DNA from 2 places in the Exiguobacterium sp. SH0S7 genome. Region 2 is predicted to be linked to the other one. Evidence: a T-box and tRNA genes for the amino acid it is inferred to sense, from the RefSeq annotation. Region 2 holds a T-box; the other holds one or more tRNA genes.
What was found. The T-box of region 2 lies ahead of argS (arginine--tRNA ligase). A T-box ahead of a tRNA ligase gene usually reads a tRNA of that ligase, here a tRNA-Arg.

Region 1 (4,428 bases), on a different contig from region 2:
AAACACCGACCGATACAGTCGTGAAAATCTCATAGTTACCGATTGAGAAAAGATGTTCCGACAAGTTTGTCACACGTTTGCCGAATCGTCTCGCTTCTTCATCCGTCCAAGACTGAGGGATGACGATACAGTTCATATCTTCGCTGATTTGAGCAAGCATGGCTTGTTCAGGGACGAGTTTTTGAAGTGTGGCGGTTGTGACGGCACGCCACTCGTCTGCCATCTCGAAACCAAGTGTCTGCTTTACTTCTGTATGGTGATTAAAAGACACACCGATCATCGTAATCGGTCGCTTGTTTGTTAAGAGTTCATTTAGATACTCTGTCAGTGTTTCACGGTTGGAGGCACCGGTGACGGGGTCATAAGTTCGCAACTCTGTGATTTGTTCTTCTTGATCATGGAGGCGAGTGATGTTTTTTAACAGAGCCCGGTATGCTACGACTTGCCGATGCTTATCAAACAGCGGTTCCCGACGTTCTTCAACCCACTTTATTTCACCTTGTACATAAACGCGGTAGACGTATGTCGCAGCCATTCCTGCAAGTGTCTCTTCACGAGAGGCGATGATCATGTCGACATCGTCTGGATGGAGCAACTCTTTCCAAAACTGAACGTCTAATTCGGGTTGTCCTGAATCGTAACCCATCATTTTAAATAAACCGGGAGTTATATAACGGAACGATTCCGTTAAAAAGTCGTATTCCATTAATGCAGCTTCCACGAAATGACTGAGTTGTTCTATTTTAGCTTGTTCATCAGGGTGTCGTCCTGTTCGATCGATCACGGCACAAGTCAATATCTTTCGGTTGGAAGATAGATGGCTACGTACTAAGAATGAACGATATTGTCCTTCTTTCAAATGAAAGATGCGCACCATCGATTCGCGTGTATATGTCTCTGGGTCGATCATCAGCTTTCCTAACTCTTCTAAGTATGTATTCAAGTCATCTGGATGCAAAAGTTGCTTAAAAAGTAGGGGACTGTAGTCGTTAGAGCAATCATCAGCTAATCCAAACATGGAATCGAGTGATCCGAACGTGCTGAATTGATTATCGCTTAAATTGAACTCGAACAAAGCGAGTCCTTCGATTCCGCTGACTACACGACGATGTGAATCAAAGCGAAGACGTTCGTCTTGGAGCTGTATGGTAGAGCTCATGTCCTTTACGACACCGATGACCACTTCCTCTGACGTATTAAAAGGTACAGCCAAGTTTGTAATGGATAAGTGATGAATTCTGTCGTCGTTTATTCTCGATACTTCATATGTCACAGACTCACCCTCGTATGCTTGTTGGTGAGATGTCATCACTTTTCTTATGACATCTTCATCCGGCCAATGATTGAGATCGAAAAAATGGTCTGACCCAGACCCATACATCGATTCGAATTCAGGATTGATGTAACACACATCGAGTTTAGGGGTGGCAATGTAGATCAGTTCTGGGGATTGTTCCATATATTGAATCAGATGTGTCCAATCCCGATGTTCCCCTGGTATTTGATTGCACCTAAAATTTAAAAAATTCTTCAAAATAGACCTCCTCTATTTGGTATTAAAATCCTTTCTAAAGATTCTTTATTCATTATAGAACGGGTGCTTGTTAAATAGGGTCAATACATGGGGAGGTTACACACTGCCGAATCAGCACAAAAAAAGCACACGTACTGAGTACGTGTGCTTACTGTGAGTCAAAATGATTAACGTGTCATGACTTTGTCGATGAGACCGTAGTTGCTAGCCTCTTCAGCTGACATGAAGTAGTCACGCTCTGTGTCGCGCTCGATGACTTCAAGCGGCTGTCCTGTGTTGTCGGCCATGATTTGGTTCAACTTCTCACGCATCTTGATGATCCGTTCGGCGTGGATTTTAATGTCCGACGCTTGACCTTGTGTTCCGCCGAGCGGTTGGTGAATCATGATCTCCGCGTTTGGAAGCGCGAAGCGTTTGCCTTTTTCACCGGCTTGGAGCAAGAAGGCACCCATCGATGCGGCCATTCCGATACAGATTGTCGATACGTTCGGCTTGATGAAGTTCATCGTGTCGTAGATCGCCATTCCAGAAGTGATCGAGCCACCCGGGCTGTTGATGTAGAGTGAGATGTCCTTATCTGGGTCCTCAGCTGCAAGGAAAAGAAGCTGGGCGACGATCGAGTTGGCGACGTTGTCGTCGATCGCGCTTCCGAGAAGGATGATCCGGTCTTTAAGCAAGCGTGAGTAAATGTCGTACGCGCGTTCCCCGCGACCTGTTTGTTCGATAACTGTTGGAATTAACATTGAATTTGCCTCCTTGTATGTATCGTGTAAACCTATCATAACCGCTATAGTCAATGTTGGTCAAACGATAGTCTTTGTTTCTCACATATTCCACCGTTCGATCAATTATAAACGACAAAAGAGGCCAGGCATCTGCCTGACCTCTTGATTTGATACACCCGGAGAGATTTGAACTCCCGACACCTGGCACCGGAAACCAGTGCTCTATCCCCTGAGCTACGGGTGCATGTTCTCTGACACGATTTATTATACAATTGTTTTTTTGAAAAAGCAATCCTGTTATCACGTCTTTTTTTGTGAGCGCGTTTGGCGACCATTCGTTACAATTAGAAGTGAGAGGGGTGTGACCGATGCAACGGCAAGAACAGCAACAACTGCAGAAGCTTCAGCTGACACAAGACATGGTCCGGCGTCTGCCGGTTCTTGAGGCGGACCGGGTCGCGCTCGAGTGGCAGCTCGCCCGGTTGGCTAAACGAAACGCGCACGTCACAACGGGCGGTACGGTCGAATGGATCGCGGACGCGGCGGGCGGTTTTGAAGCACGGCTATTTGAACAGATTGACGAAGGAAGCGGGACCGAGGCCCAAAAACAGCTTCAAAAACAACTCGTCATGGCGCTCGACCATCGTGGACTACTGCCGGAGACCGATGCCGTCCTCGCGAAGCGATTCGGTGCCGAGATGACGGACGTCGATCTGGCCCGGCGCGCACTGTTATTTTTAGAGCCGACCGGGATCGGTGCGGCTTCAGAACATGACTGCCAATACCGTCACGCGATCGAGCATGACGATCCACACGTGCTCGACGTGTTCGAGGCGCTTGACGCAAAGGTCGAGCATATAGCGGACAAGCTCGGGATGACGACCGACGAATACGAGCGGATCAGCCGGATCGTCGCCACGCTCCCGAGGACACCGATATTATATGAAGAAACCGAGCATATTCTGCCCGAACTCGAGGTCGTCGTTCAAGACGGGGAACTCATCACGACGTGGTTCAGCCCTATGATTGCCTTAGACGTCGGTTCGGACCGGGAGGCGAAGTGGTGGCAAGAGACGCTCGCGATGCGCGCAGAAACGCTCCGCTCCGTGTGGGCCGTCATCGAGCGACGCCAGGCGGACTGGCTCCGCGGCCAACTCGTCCTGCATCCGCTCACACGAAAAGAAGTCGCCATCGAGATCGGCAAGCATGAGTCGACGGTCGGCCGCGCGATTCAAGGCAAGTACGCCAAGACCGCGGGCGGCGTGATGGAGTGGCGTCACTTCTTCGTCCGTGCCACGTACCACGGCCAAGCCCCGTTCATGATTAAACGGGCGCTCGCCGAGCTGATCCAACAAGAGACGGCGCCTTTGAGCGACCAAGCGCTCACCGAGGAGCTGGCCCGGATCGGCTACACGGTGACGCGGCGGACGGTCGCGAATTATCGTGAGGCGCTAGGTTTTGGCAACTCGCGGGAGCGGGAAAGACAGTTATGGAAAGGGGGGACGTGACATGGTACTGACGTTATATCGCCGGGAGAACTGCTCGCTCTGCGAGGAGGCGCTCGTCATGCTCGAATGGCTACAGGAAGATTATCCGTTCGAGCTCGAGCAAATCGACATCACGGGCAATGCGTTGCTCGAAGAAAAATATTTATTTGAGATTCCCGTCGTTGTACATGAAGGAACCCTTATCAGTCAAGGGCGATACGATGATGAGAAAGTTGAAGAATTTGTTAAGTATACGCTTACATCGAAAAAAAACGTTTGAAGGGGTTGCCAGACGGTAAGGTGATTGGTAAGATGAACTCGTAGCGGTGGGACGTAAAAATAAAAGTGGGACATTTTTTGTCCATACTTTAAGTCGAGGGGGAATGAGCATGATCCAGCAACTGATTCAAGTTCAGAAGCAAATCGTCCCTGACCTGCTCGACACGCTCCGACATCGTTATGACATCTTACATTATGTCCGGCTCATGCAGCCAATCGGCCGCCGGACGTTGGCTACAAGCCTCGGGCTGACGGAACGAATCTTAAGACGAGAAGTCGACTTTTTGAAAGACCAAGGTCTTCTCACAGTCGCGACCCAAGGGATCTCACTTACAGAATCGGGCCGAAACGTTCTCAGAGACTTGCACGAGGTCATGGGAGAAATCCTAGGGATTTCACAAGT
Region 2 (4,428 bases):
TCCTCATCTCAGATGACGATTACAAACTCGAACAGTTAAAAGACGTCATGATTTCGAAGTTGATCAAGCGCGGCGTGCCGACGAAAAACCTCGACTACCAAAAAATCGAACGCGCACTCGGCGGTACCGTCCGTCAACGTGTCAAGTTGAAGAGCGGAATCGATAAAGACGATGCCAAGAAAATCAACAACGCCATCAAAGAGTCGAAGTTGAAAGTGAAATCACAAATTCAAGACGATCAAATTCGTGTGACGGCCAAGTCACGGGATGACCTACAAGCGGTCATGCAACTCGTCCGTGAGCTCGAGTTATCGGTCGATGCCCAGTTCACGAACTACCGATGAAACTCGCCATCATCAGTGACCCGCACGGTTCGTTTGATGATTTGAAAGCCGTTCTCAAGGCGGTCAGGCGCGAGACCGAGCACATCCTCTGCCTCGGCGACTTGTACGAGTGCCATATCGGCAAAAAACGGCGCAACGAACGGTTTCATGACGTCTCCGACGTCATGACGTTTGACGAGCAGTATGAGGCGCTCTTGACGTTCCCGAGCCTGCGCGGCAATCAAGAAGAACGGATTGACGAAGTGCTCATCGTGTCGCACCCTGTCAAGACCCGCATCTCATTATTGCCTGAACAGACGACGCTCGATGAGGCGCTGTTCTTACATGGTCACCAAATCGATTGGAGCGCCGACTGGGAGCCGGTCATCGAGAAAGGCAAGTATCCGCTCGTCTTCATCGGGCATAGTCATATTCCCGGTATTTACCGGAAAGGACGCTCGATTCCATGGGAAATCGGAACACCGTTCAAGTTGAAGAAGAAGCGCTACGTCATCAACGTCGGCGCAGTCATCTTCGACCGGGAATGGTGTTTGTATGATACGAAGACGCGAACAGTCACGCGGATGAAGGCGTGACACAACAAAAGGGACCTTTCGCAGGTCCCTTTTGTCGTGTTTACATTTCTTCTGGAGCTTGGACACCGATCAAACGGAGTCCTTCCGTCAAGACGATCGTCACGGCTTTGACGAGCGCGAGACGCGATTGTTTGCCCGCATCTTCTTCAAGCACACGGACGTGGCCGTAATACTTGTTGAACGATTGCGCCAAGTCGAGGACGTAACGGCTGATGATCGACGGCTCACGGCGCTCATGGGCACGCGTGATGACGTGTGGGAACGCGTTGAGCATCGTCACGACGCCCCACGTGTGGTCATCGTCCGCACCTGCGAACGTCGAACCGTCGTAGTTGCCTTTACGGAGGAGCGAGTTCGCCCGTGCGTTCGTGTACTGCACGTAAGGTCCCGTCTCCCCTTCGAACTTGAGCATGCTGTCGAGGTCGAACTCGATGTTGTTGATGCGCTCATTCTTCAAATCGTGGAAGATGACGGCGCCGACGCCGACCATACGAGCCACGTTCTCTGCGTTTGGAAGCTCAGGGTTCTTCTGTTCGATGTTAGCTTGCGCTTTCTCGATCGCTTCTTTCAATACTTCTTCAAGCAGGACGATGCGGCCTTTACGTGTCGACATCTTCTTCCCTTCTTGCAAGATCAAGCCGAACGGTACGTGGTGCATGCCGTCGACGAAGTCGTAACCGAGCTTGCGTAGTACCGAGAACAACTGTTTGAAGTGGAGCGCCTGCTCGCCACCGACGACGTAGTTCGCTTGGACGAAGTTGTACGTCTCATGACGATAGACGGCCGCAGCCAAGTCACGTGTCGCGTAAAGCGTCGCGCCGTCTTTCTTTGTGATCAGGCAAGGTGGTAAGTTCTCGTCTTCAAGCGAGACGACCATCGCCCCTTCACTCTCGACGAGCAGGTTCTTCTCTTCGAGCATGGCGACGATCCGGTCCATCTTGTCGTTGTAGAACGCTTCACCGTGGAAGCTGTCAAACTCGACACCGAGGAGATCGTATACTTTTTGGAACTCTTTGAGCGACTCGTCACGGAACCATGTCCACAGTTCGGTCGCTTCAACGTTACCGTCCTCGAGCTTTTTGAACCAAGCACGGCCCTCGTCTTCAAGCTCAGGCTGAGTTTTCACTTCTTCATGGAAGTGAACGTATAGCTTTAAGAGCTCAGCAATCGGATTTGCCCGGACCGCTTCCTCATCGCCCCACTTCTTATAAGCGACCATGAGTTTCCCGAATTGTGTACCCCAGTCACCGAGGTGGTTGACACCGACGACGTTGTAGCCGTTTTTGCGAGCGATCTGGTTGATGGCGTTACCGATGACCGTCGAGCGCAAGTGTCCCATCGAGAACGGTTTGGCGATGTTCGGTGATGAGAAGTCCGTGACAATCGTCTCGTTGCGTGTCGCATGCGTCGCGTAATCCGCTTGCTCGTCGAGAACCACGTTAATGATTTCCTGCGAGACGACGCCACGGCTCAAGAAGACGTTCACGTATGGACCGGCCGCTTCAACTTTTGTGAACAGTTCGTCGTTCAATTCACCGGCGATGTCAGTCGCAATCATGACCGGCGCTTTCCGGTACGCCTTGGCGAGTTGGAAGCATGGGAACGCGAGATCCCCGTGCGCCTCATGTTTTGGTTTTTCAATCAATGCCTCAATCTGGTCGAGCGTGAGTTCGTCACCGATGACACGTGACAGAGCCTCCGCATACTTGCGTTCATAACTCATGTAAATTTCCTCCTTCAAATCTAGTCATAAAAAAAACGCCCTTTGCACAGATGCAAAGAGACGGGTTGGCCCGCGGTACCACTCTTCTTGCCTGTTTTACACAGACCACTTTAACGGTGATAACGGGGGGCCCCCGGCTACGCCTACTCGCTTCGGATAGCATCTCAAAAGTGCGTTTCGCGATGTTTGTCAGCCCAGGCTCTCACCAATCCCTAGGTCGCTTTGTTGACTAAACGATCGTTACTCTCTTTTTCATCGACTTTCGTCTATGTGGTTGAAAAGCAACTTCATTATAGAGGATATTTGATGTAGACTCAATGCTAGAATTCAGCCATTATGATGAATAGGCAGGACTCGGGCGCAACCGTGCCGAATCTCCTACCATACATATGAGAAGACTTTTCCCACACAGGAGGGAACTATGAATCATTTTCGCAAGATGTCCGTCCTCGGTTGGAGCATTTGGAGTTTGATCGTTTTACTGACCATCACTTTGTTTACAACCGGTGTCCTTGATGTTCCGGCGATCGAGCCGCTTCCGTTCATCTTGATCGCGTTGCTCGTCATCATTTTCCAAATGGACTCGATTGAACGGAAAGGCGTCTATTTCACGTTTTCAGAAAGCATCGTCCTCATCATCTTTTTATTCTTTGATTTTGAGACGGCGCTCCTCGTCAACCAAATTGGACTCCTCGTCTTTCAGTTCGCCAACTTAAAACCGCGCGTCGCGCTCCGCCGCTTCCGGTTCACTTATCCGTGGAACGCGATCACGTCATTTTTAGAAATCGCCATCCCGGCAAGTGTTTACTTGGCACTCGGCGGTGAGACCGGTCTTGGCTTCTATTCGCAGGATTCGTTCGTCCCGCTCCTCGGTCTGATCAGCGCCATCATCTTGAACACGATTGTCCAAAAATATCAAGTCGGCTGGTGGTTCCGCGTCGATATTCCGGTCCGAGATTTTCTGAGTATCGCTTTTTACACGTATATCGTCAGTTTCGTCTTCATCTTTGCCGCGTCGTTCTTCCGTGAGACGAACTTGCTCGTCGTCAGTAGCATCGCGGCCGCCCTCACGTTCTTTATTAAGCGGTTGATGATTCAAAAAGGGCGCCAGGACGCGTTCAAGTCATTGATCGAACAGTACGATGAAGCGAAAGAGGCAGTCTCCCTGTCTCAAAGCGAGGCTCAGGCGATTGAAGTGTTCTTGAGTCAATGTGAGCGCCTCAACCAATATGATAAAGGGTTTGTCGAGTTCGTCCTGTTCGACCGAACGCTCTATTTCGATTTGTTGACGCGACAGCCAATCGACCGTCCGCTCGTCTTCGACTTGATGGATGCGCGCCATCCACACGCCAAGTCTGTCGATTATGAGATGCGTTTCGAATGGGACGCAGCGTTGTCAGATGCGTTTCATGACGACTACCACAGCTTCATCTCGGTCCAGTCAGAAGAGATTGACGGGATCCGCACACGCATCGTCATGATCGGTGAACACGTCTATGGCTATCCGCCCATCATTCAAAACGAGATGGTAAAATTGTTGAAATCATTCAACCGAACGATCAGCCGGTGCCACGAACGCGACCGCCTATACACGGAAAGCCGCACCGATAGCTTGACGCTGCTCGCCAACGCGCGCGCGTTCTACGAGTATGGGATTCAACAAATCTCGGACGGTTCGATGTACCCGATCTCGGTCGCGATGCTCGACATTGACTTCTTTAAAAAAATTAATGACACGCACGGTCACCAAGTCGGAGACAGCGTGCTCCAAGAGTTCGGGCGGCGA

Region 1: it has a tRNA-Arg gene. The T-box ahead of argS (arginine--tRNA ligase) is inferred to sense a tRNA for this amino acid. The anticodon was not compared.

The regions. Positions count from the first base shown of each region.
Region 1 covers NZ_SJVA01000001.1:600,675-605,102, reverse strand. The annotation lists gene EVJ22_RS03070 (putative bifunctional diguanylate cyclase/phosphodiesterase) at 1-1,159, opposite strand, end outside; gene clpP (ATP-dependent Clp endopeptidase proteolytic subunit ClpP) at 1,702-2,316, opposite strand; tRNA gene EVJ22_RS03060 (tRNA-Arg) at 2,431-2,503, opposite strand; gene EVJ22_RS03055 (RNA polymerase factor sigma-54) at 2,628-3,767, shown strand; gene EVJ22_RS03050 (glutaredoxin family protein) at 3,769-4,026, shown strand; gene EVJ22_RS03045 (sugar-binding transcriptional regulator) at 4,139-4,428, shown strand, end outside.
Region 2 covers NZ_SJVA01000012.1:14,156-18,583, reverse strand. The annotation lists gene EVJ22_RS13035 (YajQ family cyclic di-GMP-binding protein) at 1-344, shown strand, start outside; gene EVJ22_RS13030 (metallophosphoesterase family protein) at 341-919, shown strand; gene argS (arginine--tRNA ligase) at 960-2,642, opposite strand; T-box leader at 2,696-2,907, opposite strand; gene EVJ22_RS13020 (GGDEF domain-containing protein) at 3,064-4,428, shown strand, end outside.